3 regions of the Photorhabdus sp. RM323S genome follow, and region 1 is predicted to be linked to each of the others. Evidence: predicted binding sites of a transcription regulator. Region 1 holds the regulator's gene; each other region holds the start of a gene.

What was found. The regulator ArgR, encoded in region 1, controls arginine synthesis, uptake and breakdown. The targets are predictions, from matches to a motif close to ANTGAATAAAAATACANT.
Region 2: argC (N-acetyl-gamma-glutamyl-phosphate reductase) is a predicted target of ArgR. The motif match lies at 1,391-1,408, and genes of this name have one in related genera.
Region 3: argA (amino-acid N-acetyltransferase) is a predicted target of ArgR. The motif match lies at 3,020-3,037, and genes of this name have one in related genera.

What each region holds. Positions count from the first base shown of each region.
Region 1 is NZ_JBHFKZ010000010.1:38,784-45,320, forward strand. Features, by position in the region: gene ispB (octaprenyl diphosphate synthase) at 1-637, shown strand, start outside; gene ACGF7G_RS07015 (DNA-binding protein) at 660-1,034, opposite strand; gene ACGF7G_RS07020 (DNA-binding protein) at 1,111-1,458, opposite strand; gene ACGF7G_RS07025 (helix-turn-helix transcriptional regulator) at 1,644-1,910, shown strand; gene mdh (malate dehydrogenase) at 2,013-2,951, opposite strand; gene argR (transcriptional regulator ArgR) at 3,404-3,874, shown strand; gene mpl (UDP-N-acetylmuramate:L-alanyl-gamma-D-glutamyl-meso-diaminopimelate ligase) at 3,921-5,291, opposite strand; gene fbp (class 1 fructose-bisphosphatase) at 5,457-6,461, shown strand.
Region 2 is NZ_JBHFKZ010000067.1:7,403-13,939, reverse strand. Features, by position in the region: gene argE (acetylornithine deacetylase) at 187-1,344, opposite strand; gene argC (N-acetyl-gamma-glutamyl-phosphate reductase) at 1,447-2,451, shown strand; gene argB (acetylglutamate kinase) at 2,477-3,250, shown strand; gene ACGF7G_RS19910 (argininosuccinate synthase) at 3,319-4,533, shown strand; gene argH (argininosuccinate lyase) at 4,681-6,060, shown strand; gene oxyR (DNA-binding transcriptional regulator OxyR) at 6,211-6,537, shown strand, end outside.
Region 3 is NZ_JBHFKZ010000001.1:157,220-163,756, forward strand. Features, by position in the region: partial or broken gene ACGF7G_RS00620 (IS30 family transposase) at 27-413, opposite strand; gene ACGF7G_RS00625 (Fic family protein) at 583-1,533, opposite strand; gene argA (amino-acid N-acetyltransferase) at 1,652-2,986, opposite strand; gene amiC (N-acetylmuramoyl-L-alanine amidase AmiC) at 3,231-4,478, shown strand; partial or broken gene ACGF7G_RS00640 (DNA-binding protein) at 4,484-4,618, opposite strand; tRNA gene ACGF7G_RS00645 (tRNA-Met) at 4,824-4,900, opposite strand; tRNA gene ACGF7G_RS00650 (tRNA-Met) at 4,964-5,040, opposite strand; tRNA gene ACGF7G_RS00655 (tRNA-Met) at 5,132-5,208, opposite strand; gene mltA (murein transglycosylase A) at 5,429-6,526, shown strand.

The sequences.
Region 1 (6,537 bases):
CGATTTTATATACACCCGCTCTTTTCAGATGATGACGACGCTTAACTCTATGCGGGTTCTTAAGCTGATGTCAGAAGCAACCAATGTTATCGCTGAAGGCGAAGTTTTACAGTTAATGAACTGCAATGACCCAGATATCTCTGAAGACGATTATATGCGCGTGATTTACAGTAAAACAGCACGGCTGTTTGAAGTTGCCGCCCACTCCTCTGCGATCCTTTCCAACGCGACACCAGAGCAGGAAGCTGCTTTACAAGATTACGGACGTTATTTAGGTACTGCATTCCAGCTAATTGATGATTTGCTAGACTATGATGCCGATAGCAACACACTAGGCAAAAATACTGGTGATGACCTCAATGAAGGTAAACCAACATTACCATTGCTACACGCTATGAATCATGGTAACCCAGAACAATCATCACTTATCCGTGAAGCAATTGAAAAAGGTAATGGTCGCCATTTACTCGAAACCGTACTGACAACAATGAAACAGTGCGGTTCGCTGGAATATACCCGTAAGCGAGCAGAAGAAGAAGCAGATAAAGCCATTGCTGCTTTACAGGTGCTAGGAAGCTCCCCATACAAGCAAGCACTTGTGGGGTTAGCACATATCGCCGTACAACGCCTCTCTTAATTGATAGCAGCAAAACCTGGGGTTAATCCGCCTCCAGGTTTTTTTCTACGTCTTCAACATCAATATAGCTAATAAGTTTTGCCAACCCTTCCCGAAGAATGAATTTCACCATTTTTTCCCGCTCAACTTTAGTCAGTTGATAGTAAGCTTCAACCCAGATTAAGAATGGGTCCTGCCGTTTGTTTGCATAATCAACGGTGTTTTCCCCTACGGATAACATATTAAGTACATCTTCAGGCAAACTATTTATATTGTATTCAAGAGCCTTACCCTGAACACCCAGTTTACGTCTATACTCCCATCCTTCCCGCCTTGCCATCAGATTTATTCCCTGTGGCGAAGAAGGAAGTCCGGCAATACCAACCAGCTCTTTAGCTGAGTACCATTCTTTTTTCATACTTTTCTTCTCACTTTGCACCGGGATAATGAAGAAGAAGCCAAGTTAATTGGCATTTTTAATTTCCAAAAATGAGCTAAATAACAGAAATTTTTTCCAAAAAACTTCTGATACCGTCTCGTAAAATCATGGCTGTCACAGCCTGTTTCTCAGATTCTGACAACTGGTGGAAAGCTCCAACCCAAATCGATAAAGGATCTTGCCTCTGCACCTGATACTCAGAAGATGATTCATGAAGCTCCAGCGCTGCAATGGTCGTCTCTGGAAAACAGGAATAGTGATATTCGACTGCTTTGCCTTGTACCCCTTGCTTTTTCTGACATAACCACTCCTCGCGTTTTGCTCTGGCATTAACTCCTTGTGGTGATCCAGGTAACTCACCCACGCCAACCAATTCCTTGGCCGAAAACCACTCTTTTTTCATCACGTTTCTCTATTTTTGTAACCAAGTTCAAAAAAGAAGTTTTTAAGAAAAAATTTGGAAATATTTTTAGGAAAATAATGCTATTTTATTTCTCAATAACAGGTTTCAGTTCGTTATTGCTCTCATGCAGACCTGTTATTTATACCACTAACATAGCATCAAATTTAATAAAAAAAGGATTAAAAATGATTTCAAGGAAATCTGATTGGCATCCAGCCGACATAATTGCAGCTTTACGCAAGCGGGGAACAACCTTAGCTGAGGTATCACGCAAAGCGGGACTGAGCTCATCTACACTCGCTAATGCACTGTCTCGCCCATGGCCAAAGGGGGAATGGATAATTGCGAATTATCTGGAAATACATCCTTCAGAGATTTGGCCGAGTCGTTATTTTGATCCAAATACTGGAGAATTATTAGAAAGGAAAGTACGCGAACAAACAAATAATTAGCTAACGAATTATTTTCGTTAAATAAAAACCGCCGGTAATTCGTTATACCAGCGGTTTTTATTGTTTCATAAGTATATATTTTATATCTATAAAATATACCAATTAGTTATTAATGAATTTTTCACCTAATTCTATATCTTTTCTCAATACGTCCAACATGCCTTCCAGTGATTTCTGTTCAAAATCACTCAACTTGCCGATGTCCAAACGCTCTTCTACACCATTTTTACCCAAACGAACCGGCTGAGCGAAGAAACGCGCATATTTGCCATCACCTTCAACATAGGCACATTCCACAACATTGCTTTCGCCTTGTAAGCCACGGACCAAAGAAAGACCCAGACGAGCCGCGGCTTGCCCCATAGACAGAGTTGCTGATCCACCACCAGCTTTAGCTTCAACAACTTCAGTACCTGCATTCTGAATACGTTGAGTTAAAGCTGCCAATTCTTCATCAGTAAAGCTCACACCAGGGATTTGGGACAACAGAGGCAGGATCGTCACACCAGAGTGACCACCGATAACTGGCACTTCGATTTCCTGTGGTTTTTTACCTTTCAATTCAGCAACAAAAGTATTGGAGCGGATAATATCCAGGGTTGTTACACCAAACAGGCGGTTTTTATCATATACACCCGCTTTTTTCAGCACTTCAGCCGCAATAGCTACAGTTGTGTTGACTGGGTTAGTAATAATCCCAATCAGTACCTTCGGACACGTTTTAGCCACTTGTTCTACCAGGTTACGAACGATACCAGCATTAACATTAAACAGATCTGAACGATCCATACCTGGTTTACGGGCAACACCAGCAGAAATCAATACAACGTCCGCGCCTTCCAACGCTGGCGTTGCATCTTCACCAGCAAAGCCCTTAATTCTCACATCCGTTGGGATGTGGCTCAAATCAACAGCCACCCCAGGTGTCACTGGCGCGATATCATATAAAGAGAGTTTTGAACCTGAAGGAAGCTGGGTTTTTAGTAGAAGAGCAAGAGCCTGACCAATACCACCGGCTGCACCGAGAACTGCAACTTTCATCCTGATACTCCTTAAATCGTTTATACTTTAAAATGCTGTGAATTCATCTGGTTACAAACCATAGATTACTACTTTCTTGAAAACAACCTGTTAACAGCCAAATTGCGGACTTACGCTCTAATCGTCGGACGTAAAAGTCGCCGTATTCTAGGCAAAATGCTTATCTGTTAATGAGATAATGGACACTATTTTGATAATTACCTTATGATTTTATGAAATAACCCGCAAATACCTTACACCCAACAACAACACCAAACAACATCATTTGATTAACAATATACTTACATGATAACCCGCCCAAAAAAGCAAATTCTCATATTCATATTTTGTGAATTTCTATATAGCATAAGACTAATTCATGCTTTTAAAATAGTGATAAAATCATTTTTATTGCATAAAAATTCATTTATATGCATAATATAATCTTCATAGCTGATTGAATATGGTGAAATATGCGTACTCCCTCTAAACAGGAAGAGTTAGTAAAAGCTTTCAAAGCGTTATTGAAAGAAGAAAAATTTAGCTCTCAAGGAGAAATCGTCACCGCCTTGCTGGAAGAAGGTTTTGAGAATATTAATCAATCCAAAGTCTCCAGAATGCTGACTAAATTTGGTGCTGTTCGCACCCGTAATGCCAAAATGGAAATGGTCTACTGCCTTCCTGCTGAGCTTGGCGTCCCTACTGCCACTAGTCCACTAAAAAACCTGGTACTGGATGTTGATCACAACCATTCAATTGTTGTAATTCGTACAAGCCCTGGTGCTGCCCAACTTATTGCTCGCCTGTTGGATTCCCTTGGTAAAGCAGAAGGCATACTTGGCAGTATCGCGGGTGACGACACCATCTTCATCACACTTGCCAGAGGCTTCACAGCAGAACAACTACGTGAAAAAATTCTTGAATTGTTCGAACAAGAACTTTAAATGAATCGCGCCAGCATGGCGCAATTCATTTTTCCTGCCGTCATCCTCAGGACTGATAAGTTTTTTTATTCAGTTCAAAGAGTAGTTTCTCATGAATACCGCTAAACCCGCCATTACTCATAACCAAAATATGATCGCCTTTCTGTGCCTTATCAACAATCATATGCACCAGCGAATCAATGTCAGCGCTCCAATACGCTGGCTGAACACAGCGATCTGCAATTTCTGATACATGCCATTTAATATTAGCTGGTTGAAATAAGAACACTTCATCAGCACGCCCCAGCGCTGGCGCGATCTCATTCTTGCTGACACCCATTTTCATGGTATTTGAACGCAGTTCTAACACAGTAATAATACGGGCAGTTCCACCAACCTTACTACGCAGAGCTTCCAGTGTTGCCAGAATTGCTGTCGGGTGATGCGCAAAATCATCATAAACGGTAATACCATTCTCCTCACCACGTAGTTCAAGGCGACGGCGGGCATTAATAAAATCGCTCAAAGCACGACAGGCATCGGCTGGCTGGACACCAACATGATGTGCAGCTGCAATTGCAATCAGCCCATTACGCATATTATGTTCACCAACCAGTGACCAATTCACTTCTCCAACAATTTCACCACCATAAAACACCCGATAATCACTGCTATCCGTACTTATCTTTTTTGCCTGCCAGCGACCGGTTTCACCCACCAGCTCCAATTCACTCCAGAATCCCATAGACAAGACATGTTTCAGGTTAATATCGTTATCTGGCATAAAGATCTTGCCACTACCCGGAATGATCCTGACAAGATGATGGAACTGTCGCTGAATAGCAGCCAGATCGCCGAAAATGTCTCCATGATCAAATTCCAGATTATTCATGATCAGCGTACGTGGGCGGTAATGCACAAACTTAGATCGTTTATCAAAGAAAGCACAGTCATATTCATCGGCTTCTATCACGAAAAACGGGCTTTCTCCGATCTGAGCTGATGTTGCAAAATTCCCAGGAACACCACCGATCAAGAAACCCGGTTTATAGCCACAAGCTTCAAGAATCCAAGCCAACATGCCCGCTGTTGTTGTTTTGCCATGCGTCCCTGCAACCGCCAGAACCCAACGCTCCGGCAAGACATAATCATGCAGCCATTGAGGGCCAGAGATATAAGGAAGCCCGCGCTCCAACACAGCTTCTACACAAGGATTTCCACGGCTCATGACATTACCGATGATGACCATATCTGGCACAGAATCCAATTGTGCCGGATCATATCCCTGAATCAGGCTAATCCCATGTTTTTCTAATAAGGTACTCATTGGTGGATAAACATTGGTATCTGAGCCGGTTACCTCATGGCCTAGAGAACGTGCCAAAATTGCCAGTCCACCCATAAAAGTACCGCAGATACCAAGAATATGAATACGCATTGATTTCCCATTCCGTAGCATGAAGTTAGCCACTATTCTAACCATCAAAAGCAAGATAAGAAATGGAATAGCCTATGAATCATCCCTGTCTTTGGCTAAACTGCCCGCGAAAGAGTGCAATGGACACTCTAAAACCACTATCAAATCACATTCAGGACTTTCGTCATGAAAACATTAGGCGAATTCATCGTCGAAAAGCAGCAAGATTTTTCTCATGCCACAGGTGAACTCACCGCATTGCTTTCCGCTATTAAGCTCGGAGCAAAAATCATTCACCGTGATATCAACAAAGCCGGTTTAGTGGATATTTTAGGGACCAGCGGTGCGTCCAATATCCAAGGCGAAGTACAGATGAAACTGGACCTGTATGCTAATGAAAAACTCAAAGCAGCACTGAAAGCACGCGGTGAAGTTGCCGGTATCGCCTCAGAGGAAGAAGACAACATCGTTATTTTCGAAGGTGACCGCGCTGAAAATGCAAAATATGTTGTTTTGATGGACCCATTAGATGGTTCTTCAAATATTGATGTAAACGTTTCCGTTGGTACTATTTTCTCTATCTACCGCCGTATTACCCCAATCGGCGAGCCCGTGACTGAAAAAGATTTCCTGCAACCAGGTCACCACCAAGTCGCTGCCGGATATGTTGTCTACGGTTCTTCAACTATGTTGGTTTATACCACTGGCTGTGGTGTACATGCCTTTACTTATGATCCTTCACTCGGCGTATTCTGTCTTTCTCATGAAAAAGTCCAGTTTCCCCCCAAAGGCAATATGTACTCCATCAACGAAGGGAATTACATCAAATTCCCTATGGGAGTGAAGAAATACATTAAATATTGCCAGGAACAGGATGAGGAGACTCAGCGTCCTTACACCACACGCTATATCGGCTCGTTGGTTGCTGATTTCCACCGCAACTTGCTGAAAGGCGGAATCTACATTTATCCAAGTACCGCCAGCCATCCATCAGGAAAATTACGCCTGCTATATGAATGTAACCCAATGGCATTCCTGGCCGAACAAGCCGGCGGTAAAGCCAGTGATGGTGCCAACCGGATTCTGGATATCATCCCATCCAAACTGCATCAGCGCGTGCCTTTTTTTGTTGGCAGTAAATCAATGGTAGAGAAAGCCGAAAGTTTTATGGCTGAATTCCCGGATGAGTAATTTCATCGGTTAATTATGAATAGAAGGCGGAACTCACCGCCTTCCTTAGTTTTGCAGATTTTTAACAGAGAAGGTG
Region 2 (6,537 bases), on a different contig from region 1:
CTCATATTCATATCAGAAAATAATCAGTTTGGGCGAAATTTCTAAAATTTAATACTGAGCTGTTTTCTATAAGTTTTACTTATTATCTGAGCTGTGTTTATGTGCAAGGTACTTGGGAAAAGCTTGTTTGTTTCTTGTTCTGATGCTTGAGTCCCCCCTGATTTTTGGGAGGAGAAGTTGAAGCAATTAATTATTGCCCAGACAAAAATGATCTATTAACTGAGAGATTATCTTTCTGGTAGGTTCAATAAATGCCGTATCAATAAACTCATCCGGCTGATGTGCCTGTTCAATCGAACCTGGGCCAAGGACTAAAGTTGGGCATAATTCCTGAATAAATGGCGCTTCGGTACAGTAATTCACGGTTTCAGCCTTGCGGCCTAGCAGTTTTTCTATTACATCAACCATCTTGTGGTCTGTTGGGCATTCATATCCAGGAATGGGTGGATGTAATTCATTGATGGTCAGACGGCCAGGCCAACGCTGTTTCACTGGTTCCAGGGCCTCGTTTAACAGCCCATTCAGATCTTGTAATGTCAGGCCCGGTAATGGGCGAATATCCATATGCAATTCACAATGTGCACAAATCCGATTTACCGCATCACCGCCATGAATATAGCCGAAGTTCATGGTCGGGTACGGAATGGCAAATGCCGGATTGTTGTAACGCTCTTTTAGCGTGTCGCGCAATTCAATCAGATGACCAATAGATTCATGCATCAAATCAATAGCATTGACACCGCGGGCTGGATCACTGGAATGCCCTGATTGGCCGACAATGCGGATAGCATTCGATAAATGCCCTTTGTGTGCACAGATAGGCTGCAATGCCGTCGGTTCCCCGATAATCGCGAAATCCGGTCGGATAGTGGTACTTGCCGCAAAATAACGGGCACCTGCCATTGTTGTCTCTTCATCCGCGGTAGCCAGAATGTACAGCGGACGGGTTATTTTACTGACATCAATATCCCGCAAGGCATCAATGATAAAGGCGAAAAAGCCTTTCATGTCTGCCGTACCTAAACCATATAGTTTGTTATCACATTCTGTCAGGGTGAAGGGATCTTGAGTCCAGCGCCCTTCGTCAAAAGGGACGGTATCGGTATGACCACACAGTAGTAATCCACCTGGGCCACTTCCCAGAGTCGCCAGTAAATTATATTTCCCGCTGACTTTGGGTACCGGTTGTATCTCAATCTCAAAACCTGTTTCTTTTAACCAGCTTGCCAGCAGGTTGATTAAAGACTCATTACTTTGATCGATACTGATATCGGTGGCACTGATTGAGGGAGTCGCGATTAACTGCCGAAATAGCTCAATAAATGGAGGTAATTTAATATTCACTGTTGACAGCCTTTATTCATGATAGTATCAATATTCATGCATTTTTTTTGAATAAAAATACATTATCCCGTTTAAATACTGAGCACAAGGTAAAGAGATCCCATGTTGAATACGCTGGTTGTTGGTGCAAGTGGTTATACCGGAGCAGAACTGGCAGCATATCTGCATCGTCACCCACATATAAATCTGATTAGGCTAATGGTTTCTGCTCAGAGCGTTGATGCAGATAAATGTTTCTCAGATTTACATCCACAGTATAAAGGCATCGTTGATCTACCACTGCAACCGCTGACTGACATCACTGATGCTACTAAAGGGGTTGATGTGGTTTTCCTTGCCACCGCCCATGAGGTCAGTCATGACATCACGCCGGTATTTCTGGCAGCAGGTTGCGTTGTGTTCGATCTGTCCGGTGCCTATCGCGTACAAAATGCTCAGATTTATCAACAATACTACGGATTCAAACATAAGCATACTCAATGGTTAGCACAAGCTGTATATGGACTTGCTGAATGGCAGGCTGAAGAAATTAAACAGGCCCAGTTGGTTGCTGTCCCGGGATGTTATCCAACGGTTTCTCAACTTGCTCTAAAACCGCTACTGGAAAAGGGTTTGCTGGATACCGGTCACTGGCCGGTGATTAATGCGACCAGCGGCGTGAGTGGTGCAGGTCGGAAGGCCAGTATGACCAACAGTTTCTGCGAAGTTAGCCTGCAACCTTATGGAATATTTACTCATCGTCACCAACCAGAGATTGAGGAACATCTGGGGACCAGGGTGATTTTTACTCCGCATCTTGGTAATTTTGCACGGGGTATTCTTGCCACGATTACCTGTAAATTGCAGCCAGGTGTTACCGCAGAACAGATAAGTGAAGTTTATCAACAGGCATATAAAGATAAGCCTCTAGTGCGTCTCTACTACAAAGGGGTGCCAGCTCTGAAATCGGTTGTTGGATCACCGTTCTGTGATATTGGTTTTGTTGTACAGGGTGATCACCTGATTATTGTCGGTACTGAGGATAATCTCTTGAAAGGCGCGGCCGCTCAGGCAGTTCAGTGTATGAATATACGTTTTGGGTTTGAAGAAACTCAGGCATTACTTTAATTATTGGCGTGAGGGAGTAAATCAGATGGAACCTTTAGTCATAAAGTTAGGTGGCGTGTTATTGGACAATGAAGAAGCACTGGAACGCTTGTTTACTGCATTACAGGAATATCGGCAAACACATAAACGCCAGTTGGTGATTGTTCATGGTGGTGGTTGTCTGGTAGATGAACTGATGCAGAAGTTGCAACTGCCGGTAGTGAAGGAGCAAGGATTACGGGTAACACCCGTTGATCAGATAGGGATTATCACCGGCGCATTGGCAGGTGTAGCCAATAAAACTTTGTTGTCGTGGGCGACTAAGTATCAGCTTGCATCAGTTGGATTATATTTAGGAGATGGTAATGTAGTCATGGTTTCCCAACTGAGTGAAGAGTTGGGGCATGTGGGGAAAGCAATGCCGGGTGATGCTAAGTTGCTGAGAATTTTACTGGATGCTGGTTATATACCCATTATTAGTTCGATTGGTGTAACTGATAAAGGGGAGCTGATGAATGTGAATGCTGATCAGGCGGCAACGGCGATAGCTCAAACGCTAGGGGCTGATCTGGTATTGCTCTCTGATGTGAGTGGCATTTTGGATGGTAAAGGGCAGAAGATCCCTGATATCACTGCTCAGAAAGCTGAACAACTTATTGTGCAGGGCATCATCACTGACGGCATGATCGTGAAGGTAAATGCAGCTTTGGATGCAGCTAAAACATTAGGTCGCCCGGTGGATATTGCCAGTTGGCGCCATGCGGATCAGTTAACCGCGTTATTTAACGGTGTTCCCGTCGGTACTCGTATTCTGGCTTAAATCAAGTTTGATTAATTTTCGGCAAAGCTTTGCTGATGAACAACAACGGAATTTCAAAGGGTAACTTCATGCATACTAAAGATATTAAAAAAATAGTTCTCGCTTATTCTGGTGGTCTGGATACTTCTGCCATTATTCCCTGGCTGAAAGAGCATTATGACAACTGTGAAGTTGTTGCATTTGTCGCCGATGTGGGACAAAGCCGTGAAGATCTGGAGGGCGTGGAGCAGAAAGCTTTACGTTCCGGCGCATCAGAATGTCACGTTGTGGATCTGCGTGAGGAATTCATTAAAGATTATGTTTATCCGGTACTGAAAACCGGTGCTCTGTATGAAGGCAGCTACTTGCTGGGAACGTCAATGGCGCGGCCAATTATTGCTAAAGCACAGGTTGAACTGGCACTGAAAGTGGGAGCAGATGCACTTGCTCATGGCGCGACAGGTAAGGGTAACGATCAGGTTCGGTTTGAAAGTACTTATACCGCGTTAGCGCCCCATCTGAAAGTAGTGGCTCCGTGGAGAGAGTGGGATTTACGTTCCCGTGAAGCGTTGTTGGATTATCTGAAAGCACGGGATATCCCAACAACGGCAACACTGGAGAAAATTTACAGCCGTGATGAGAATGCATGGCACATCTCTACAGAAGGTGGCGTTCTGGAAAGCACTTGGAATGCATCCAATCAAGATTGTTGGGTGTGGACAGTGGAGCCGGAAGAAGCGCCAGATGAAGCTGAACTGGTAAGCATCACTATTGAAAAAGGCGAAGTTGTTGGGATTAACGGCAAGGTGATGTCGCCATATCAATGCCTTGACGCGTTGAATGTTTTGGGGGCAAAACATGGTATCGGTCGGATTGATATCGTGGAAAACCGGCTGGTGGGAATGAAATCCCGTGGTTGTTATGAAACACCGGGAGGGACCATCATGATGGCCGCATTGCGTGGTGTCGAACAACTGGTGCTGGACCGTGATAGCTTTAAATGGCGCCAGCAACTTGGGCTGGAAATGTCCTATGTTGTTTATGACGGACGTTGGTTCGCACCGCTGCGTCAGTCTATTCAGGCAGCCGCTGAGACGTTGGCTGCGGATGTCAGTGGTGAAGTGGTACTGAAACTCTATAAAGGCCAGGTGACAGCAATCCAGAAGAGATCGACGAACAGCCTTTATTCGGAAGCGTTTGCAACGTTTGGTGAAGATGAGGTTTACGATCACAGCCATGCAGAAGGGTTTATCCGTCTGTATTCTCTGTCTTCACGTATTCGGGCATTAAATAGTAAAGAGTAATTTCATTGTTCGTAGCAACGGGGATAATGGTCAGATTGTGCATCCGTTCCTGGATTGGCTTTTCTGGCCCATTATCTCCACTTAATGCATAAAATTACGGCTTATAAAAGGCACTCACTCAGGCATCAGATAATCAGGAATAAAAATATGGCACTTTGGGGCGGGCGTTTCAGTCAGGAAGCAGATCAACGGTTCAAACAATTTAATGATTCACTTCGCTTTGATTACCGACTGGCGGAGCAGGACATTACAGGCTCGGTTGCATGGTCGAAAGCGCTGGTGACTGTGGGTGTACTGACGGCTGAGGAGCAACAAAAGCTGGAGATGGCATTGAATGAGTTGCTAAGTGAGGTTCAAACGAGTCCACAAGCCATCCTGCAAAGTGATGCGGAAGATATTCATAGTTGGGTGGAAGGGCAGTTGATCAGCAAAGTCGGTGATCTGGGTAAGAAGCTTCATACTGGTCGTAGCCGTAATGATCAGGTGGCAACAGATCTCAAACTTTGGTGTAAAGAACATATTACCTATATTCATCAGGCAATTGTGGAATTACAGCAGGCATTGGTTATTACCGCAGAGAATAATCAGGATGCGGTTATGCCAGGTTATACCCATTTGCAAAGAGCACAGCCTGTTACATTTGCTCATTGGTGCCTGGCTTATGTAGAAATGTTGGCTCGTGATGAAAGCCGGTTACAAGATACTTTAAGACGGCTGGATACCAGTCCGCTTGGATGCGGTGCATTGGCCGGAACCGCTTATGATATTGACCGCGAACAATTGGCGTCATGGCTGGGTTTCGCTTCCGCGACCCGTAACAGTCTGGATAGCGTTTCAGATCGTGATCATGTACTGGAATTACTATCTGATGCCAGCATCAGCATGATCCACCTTTCCCGTTTTGCTGAAGACCTGATTTTCTTTAACAGTGGTGAAGCGGGTTTTGTTGAACTGTCAGATAGAGTGACTTCGGGTTCTTCCTTGATGCCACAGAAGAAAAACCCGGATGCGCTGGAGTTAATCCGTGGGAAATGTGGTCGGGTACAGGGAGCATTGACCGGTATGATGATGACCCTGAAAGGTTTGCCTCTGGCCTATAATAAAGATATGCAGGAGGATAAAGAAGGGTTGTTCGATGCGCTGGACACTTGGCTGGATTGCTTGCATATGGCAGCGTTGGTACTGGATGGTATTCAAGTCAGGCGCTCACGTTGTGAAGAAGCGGCTAAACAGGGTTATGCCAACGCAACTGAATTGGCTGATTATCTGGTCGCAAAAGGTGTTCCATTCCGTGAGGCTCACCATATTGTCGGGGAAACCGTGATTATGGCGCTTGTTCAGGGTAAGGCGCTGGAAGAACTGTCATTGGCAGAGTTGCAGAAATTTAGCCGCACAATGACTGAAGATGTATACGATATTTTGTCTCTGCCATCTTGTCTGGACAAGCGTCTTGCAAAAGGTGGTGTCTCGCGAAAACAGGTCATGCAAGCGATTGTAGATGTTAAGCAGAGATTAAAGCTTAAGTGAGTCATCGTTGGGGGGTATTAATATCCCCTGTAAAATAAATGAGATCTTTACATATAAGTTTTTAAGGATTATCTGATAGTCTTCTCCTCACATTGATATAATTATCTATTGGTAGTTTCTATCATTTATATTCAATATGTTGAGGTGGAAATGAATATCCGCGATCTGGAATATCTTGTGGCTCTTGCGGAGCATCGGCACTTTCGCCATGCTGCCGATTCATGCCACGTCAGCCAGCCTACGTTAAGTGGGCAAATTCGTAAACTTGAGGATGATCTGGGTGTCATGCTGTTGGAACGCACCAGTCGTAAGGTTTTGTTCACGCAACAAGGGATGTTATTAGTAGAACAGGCCAGAACGGTTCTCCGTGAGGTTAGGATCCTGGAGGAAATGGCATCGCTTCAGGGAGAAAATATGTCTGGTCCGCTGCATATTGGTTTGATCCCAACAATTGGCCCATATCTGTTACCTCATATT
Region 3 (6,537 bases), on a different contig from region 1:
CATAATATGTGAATTCAAGTAACTCGTTAATCCGGAAGTAAACAGGTTCGTATCCCCTTAAATAATTCATTCGGTGTTTTCCCTCCCCGTGTTTTTCGCGGGCGATTATTTAATCGGTTTACCACAAAATTTATTTCCTGATCAGTGACTTCATTAAAATCCGTTCCCTTTGGAAAGTATTGTCTGATTAATCCATTGATATTCTCATTGATCCCTCTTTCCCAGGGTGAGTAAGGGTGAGCAAAGTAAATTTGGGTTTCTCATCTTTTACTTATGATTTCATGCTCTGCGAACTCCAAACCGTTATCGAATGTGATGGTCTTAACCCTCTGTTTTAACGGATATAATACTTTTACTACCGCTTTCGTAACTTCTGATGCCCGCTTGCTATCAAGTGTAACAATAATAGTATATGGCGGATTCGACTAATAAGTGCAATTTTTTGGAAAGGGGCCAGTTGCTATGTTAGGTAAATGCAAAATAACCGGAGTATAGAATCACTGATAAATAAATATCACATGACAGGATAAACAAAGTGGGATCCTGCTATGTGATATTCATAGGAATGCTAATATGGTTTTTTTAAAAATCTTGGTTCAAAATTTCTATATAACGGTTATAAGCATACACGCGATTGCGTTTTTGGCCGGTAAGTTCAGAGACCAATACAAGATCAGCCTGAGATAAGCGTTCCATAACCTTGCCAATTGTTGCCGGTGCCAGCCCTGTAAGTTGCACCAATTTATTAATGTTGACGATAGGATGCTCAAATAATGCATCCAATATCTGGCTTGCTGAGTTCTCCATACGTCCTAATGGCTGCAACAGTTTTTTGTGTTCACGGCGTAACTGATAAAGTTGTTGAGCGATATTGACTGCTTGTGTCGCTGTAGCTGCAACAGCATCAACAAAAAAGAGTAACCACACTTCCCAATCACCCGTTATGCGGACTTGTTGCAGACGTTCATAATAGATTTGTCTATGTTTTTTGAAAAAGACGGATAGATACAGAAAAGGCTGACTCAGAACCTTTGTTTCCACCAAAATTAAGGGAATTAATAAGCGTCCTAACCGACCATTACCATCCATAAATGGATGGATAGTTTCGAACTGAACATGAGCTAAAGCTGCTTTTATCAATGGATCTGTCGGCTCAGGAACATCGTTAATGAACTTCTCCAATGCGGCCCAACAATCAGCCAATTCATTAGCAGGAGGCGGGATAAAAGCAGCTTCATCAGCACGATGACCACCGATCCACACTTGGTTTTGACAGAACTCTCCAGGTCCACGGCTTATACCTCTTCCTGATATCATTGAAACTTTATGTAGTTCTTTGATTAAACGAAAAGTGATGGGATAGGACTCTTGAATACGTTGTACACCTAATGATAAAGCATTAACGTAACAAGATACCTCTTGTACATCATCCATTGGCACACCAAGCATCCCTTCCATTTCAAACAACATTAGATCGCTGAGGGACGATTGAGTACCTTCAATTTGAGAGGACATAACTGCTTCTTTACGGATGTAACTGTAAAGTGTGGTGGTCTAATAAAACCGGACACCCATTTAGGCGATCTGATCGATCGCCAGAAAGGACGTTTTCCCAATAGGATTGCGTTATTTTTCAACATTAATCAGCTCGTTACTGTGGTTCCAAATTCAACATCAGAATTTTAGAACGGCGCTGGTAGTTGTATAGCTCTTGTTTTTGAATCGGTAGCATTGAGATTTCTGCTGGCTCAAAGCCCCGTTCCTGGAACCAGTGAATGCTGCGGGTAGTCAGGACGAAAAGTTTTTCCAGCCCGAGCTGTTTAGCGTGATCCGAAATGCGGTTCATGAGTACTTCACCTTTTAAAGAGCTCCGGTATTTAGGATGAACGGCTAAACAAGCCATCTCCCCAATTTTCTCATCAGGATAGGGGTAAAGCGCGGCACAAGCGATAGTCAGGTTATCGCGTTCGATAATAATGAATTTATCAATTTCTCTCTCAAGTTGTTCTCTTGAACGGCGTACTAAAATGCCTTGCTGTTCCAGCGGACGAATAAGTTCAAGAATACCTCCGATGTCATTGATATTCGCTCTGCGTATTTGTTCCGCGCTCTCCATGACTATTTGAGTACCAATACCATCACGGGAAAATAATTCTTGAACCAGAGAACCATCTGCCTGATAACTCAATAAGTGGCTGCGGTGAACGCCACGACGACAAGCTTTTACGGCACTCCGTAAAAAACAGGCTGTACCTGAATAATAGTCACCTTCAGCTTCCAGTTCTTTAATCAGATTTGGTGCCTGATTAAGAAAAATTTCAGAGAGAATTTTTCCGTCTTTGCCCTGTACACCTTGAGTAGAACAGAAACCAATCAGTTTTTCAGTTTGTAGTTTGATCGCTAATTGAGTAGCAACTTCTTCAAATGCCAGATTAAAACTCTCGCCGGTGACGGAAACTGCAACAGGACCAATGAGCACTATTGCGCCATTATCTAACTGACGATTTATGGCTGCTTCATCAATACGGCGAATTTTTCCGCTGTGGCAATAATCCACGCCATCATCAACACCAAGAGGTTGAGCAATAATAAAGTTACCACTGACAACATTAATATTTGCACCTTGCAATGGTGTATTATTTAAGCTCATAGAAAGACGTGCGGTAATATCCAATTGTAATAAACCAGCAGATTGTTTGACGAATTCCAATGTTTTATTATCGGTAACACGGGTGTGTTTGTGGTAAACCGGTTCATAACAATGGGTTGCAAGGTTTTGTTCAATTTGAGGTCTGGCACCATAAACGATGAGCAGCCGGATACCCAAACTATGCAGTAATCCGATGTCGTTGATGATGTTCGGGAAGTTCTCGTGAGCAATAGCCTCTCCGCCAAGCATGATAACAAAAGTTTTGCCACGGTGTGCATTGATGTATGGAACCGAGTGGCGAAATCCCTCAACTAATTCGGTGCTGCGTTCTTTCATAACAGACTCTCGATTGAATTTTTATTCGTAATTTATGTATTTTTATTCCTTTTGAAAGGAAATGGCAAGAGGCAATTAAAACAAAAACATTGCGATATACATGTGGACGTGAATAATTTGCCAAATATAAAATGCTTATTACTGATGACAGCATAATGTTGGTTGGTTAGTATTTTCCACTTGGCTGTTTTTTAGGTGAAGGCCACTCTGAATATTGGTATTTTATGAATGGAATAAATAGTAGATGAGTCATTCAGATCTTAATCTGTCACGACGTCGCTTGTTGCAAGGAGCCGCAGCAATGTGGTTGCTTAGTGTCAGCCAGGTGGGTTATGCAGCGTCACCAAAAATTATTGCAGTTCGTATTTGGCCTGCATCCAGTTATACCCGTGTGACTCTTGAGTCCAATATTCCACTCAAATATCGCCAGTTCGTGCTGACAAATCCAAACAGAATTGTTGTTGATCTTGAAGGCATGCAATTGAATCATACTCTAAAAGAGATGGGGGAACAGATTCAATCCCGCGATCCTTATCTTAAACTGGTCAGAGCAGGGCAGTTTGATCCTAAAACCGTCCGTTTGGTGTTTGAAGTTAAACAGTCGGTCAGCCCACATATGTTTACTTTGAAACCCGTGGCGGAATTTAAGCACCGTCTGGTCTTGGATATTTATCCCGCAGCGGGCACGAATAAGGATGATGATCCGTTACTTGCTCTGCTTGAAGAGTACAATAAAGGTAATTTGGCCGAGGATTTACCTGCGGAAATACCGAAGTCAGGCAAAGCAGGTAAAGACCGGCCGATTGTTATCATGCTCGATCCTGGACATGGTGGAGAAGATCCCGGCGCTATAGGCAAATATAAAACCCGTGAGAAAGACGTTGTTCTGCAAATCGCCCGTCGATTGCGAACTATTATTCAGCGTGAACCGGGTATGAAAGTGTATATGACTCGTAATGAAGATGTGTTTATCCCGCTAAAAGTCCGGGTGGCAAAAGCACGTAAGATGCAGGCTGATTTATTCGTTTCTATTCACGCGGATGCTTTTTCTAACCGAGCTGCGCGTGGTTCTTCGGTTTTTGCACTTTCTACTAAAGGCGCAACCAGTAATACCGCCCGTTTTCTAGCCCAAACGCAAAATGAAGCCGACCAGATTGGCGGTGTAAGTAAAAGCGGTGATAAGTATCTGGATCATACTATGTTTGATTTGCTACAGACGGCGACAATCAATGACAGCCTTAAATTTGGCAGTGAAGTGCTTAAGCGCATGGGTAAGGTGAATAAACTGCATAAGAACCGGGTGGATCAGGCTGGGTTTGCGGTACTGAAAGCACCAGATATCCCGTCTATTCTGGTAGAAACTGCGTTTATCAGTAATCTGGAAGAGGAACGAAAACTGAAAACAGCGCGCTTCCAGCAGCAGGTAGCGGAGTCCATTTTCGCGGGTATCAAAGCGTATTTTAGTAATGGTGGCAATGTAAATTTATCGTAGCCCTGTTAGTGGGTAATGATGGGTTGAACTGCCAGGTGTAAGCCCATGACACACAGGATTGCGCTTAGATTTCTGACCTCCGGGTTGCCTTCAGCCGACAAGGTACGATAGAGCTGGTTAGGATTCAACCCGGCTTCCTTTTTTCCATTCGCGCCAATATTCACATGCTCGGGCTATGTCCGCGTCCTGCTTGCGTTTATCGCCGCCGCAAAGCAACAGAACGATAGTGAAGCCAGAAATGACTATAGGTGGATATTTGAATTGAATACAGATAGGCAAATGTGGTGGAGATAAAATCATCCAGAAATTGTTTTTGGAGTTTGTATGCTGAAACGCATTAAGAATTGGTTGCGGGGGCCGGATTTGAACCGACGACCTTCGGGTTATGAGCCCGACGAGCTACCATGCTGCTCCACCCCGCGTCCGTTTTGATACTTTTAATTCTTTAATACCTGGAATCTTTTAATACCCTGAATTGCAAAAATTGGTTGCGGGAGCCGGATTCGAACCGACGACCTTCGGGTTATGAGCCCGACGAGCTACCATGCTGCTCCATCCCGCGTCCGTTAAGAACCTACTTTATGCTTTCCTGCATCATTAATGCCTGACGGAATAGGTTCTTCATTCGCAAATATCGAACTACTTCATTGTGTTGGTTGCGGGGGCCGGATTTGAACCGACGACCTTCGGGTTATGAGCCCGACGAGCTACCAAGCTGCTCCACCCCGCGTCCGATGCGGGCACTATACTCAGGATCAGATCCGTTGCAAGTTTTTTTATTAAAAATTGTTTGTTTCGTTACTTTTTTGATTAGTTGCTCTGCATGTTGGTGTTTTTGTATTCGTTTTTGTCGCTATTTCGTTAAGTTATTTTTTTGTAGTAAGTTTCATTATTTTTGTTGGTTTGGTATTGTTCGCCGTTAGGCAATGTCGGTAAGAGAGAAGGCAGCAATGACATTCTGGAGTAAGTATTTTCTGTGTGGGATCGTGATTTCACTATTAGTTGGATGTCATTCCCGTCCAACAGCCCAGGGCCAACAATATAAAGATGGTCATATCACTCAGGATTTATTGCTGGTTAATCAGCCCAATGCTCAGGGCAGGCCGGTTAATGCTAAAGATTTTTCAGAACAGGTGATGCTTATTAGTCAGTCTGCTCCCCGCCTGTATAATCGTAATAGCTCAACTTTTGACGCAGTTCAGAACTGGGTGCTGGCTGGTGGTGCAACCAATAAATTAAATCTGTTTAATTTACGCGCTTACCAGATGGAAGGTGTGGATAATTACGGTAATGTCCAATTCACGGGTTATTATACGCCGGTGTTACAGGCCCGCCGCGTTAAACAGGGGGAGTTTAGATATCCCTTGTACCGTATGCCGTCTAAAAGCAAATATCATTTACCAAGCCGGGCCGCGATATACAATGGCGCCCTCAGCTCCAGCCTGATCATTGGCTACAGTAATTCTCTGATTGATAATTTTATTATGGAAGTGCAGGGCAGTGGTTATGTCGATTTTGGTGACGGTGAGCCGCTGACCTTTTTGGGTTATTCGGGTAAGAATGGACAGGCTTATCGGAGTATTGGCAGGCTGCTGGTTGAACGCGGAGAAATCGCGCAGAAAGATATATCCATGCTGGCGATTCGCAAATGGGCTGAATCGCACAGTGAGGCAGAGGTTCGTAAGCTGCTGGAACAGAACCCATCATTTGTCTTTTTTAAACCTGAAGTTTATGCCTCAGTGCGGGGAGCGAGTAGCGTTCCTCTGATTGCAAAAGCCGCTGTGGCCGCTGATAAAATGCTGGTTCCACCAGGAACAACATTGCTGGCGGAGATACCTTTGTTGAATAACGAGGGTAAATTTACCGGTCAGTACCAGATGCGCCTGATGATTGCACTGGATGTCGGCGGCGCAATAAAGGGGCATCATTTCGATATCTATCATGGTATTGGCGATGAGGCTGGTATCGCGGCGGGTTTCTATAACCACTACGGCCGGGTTTGGGTGCTGAAAGAAGAGCAGCCTACTATGCTAATGGTCAATCAGTAATTCTTTTCCAT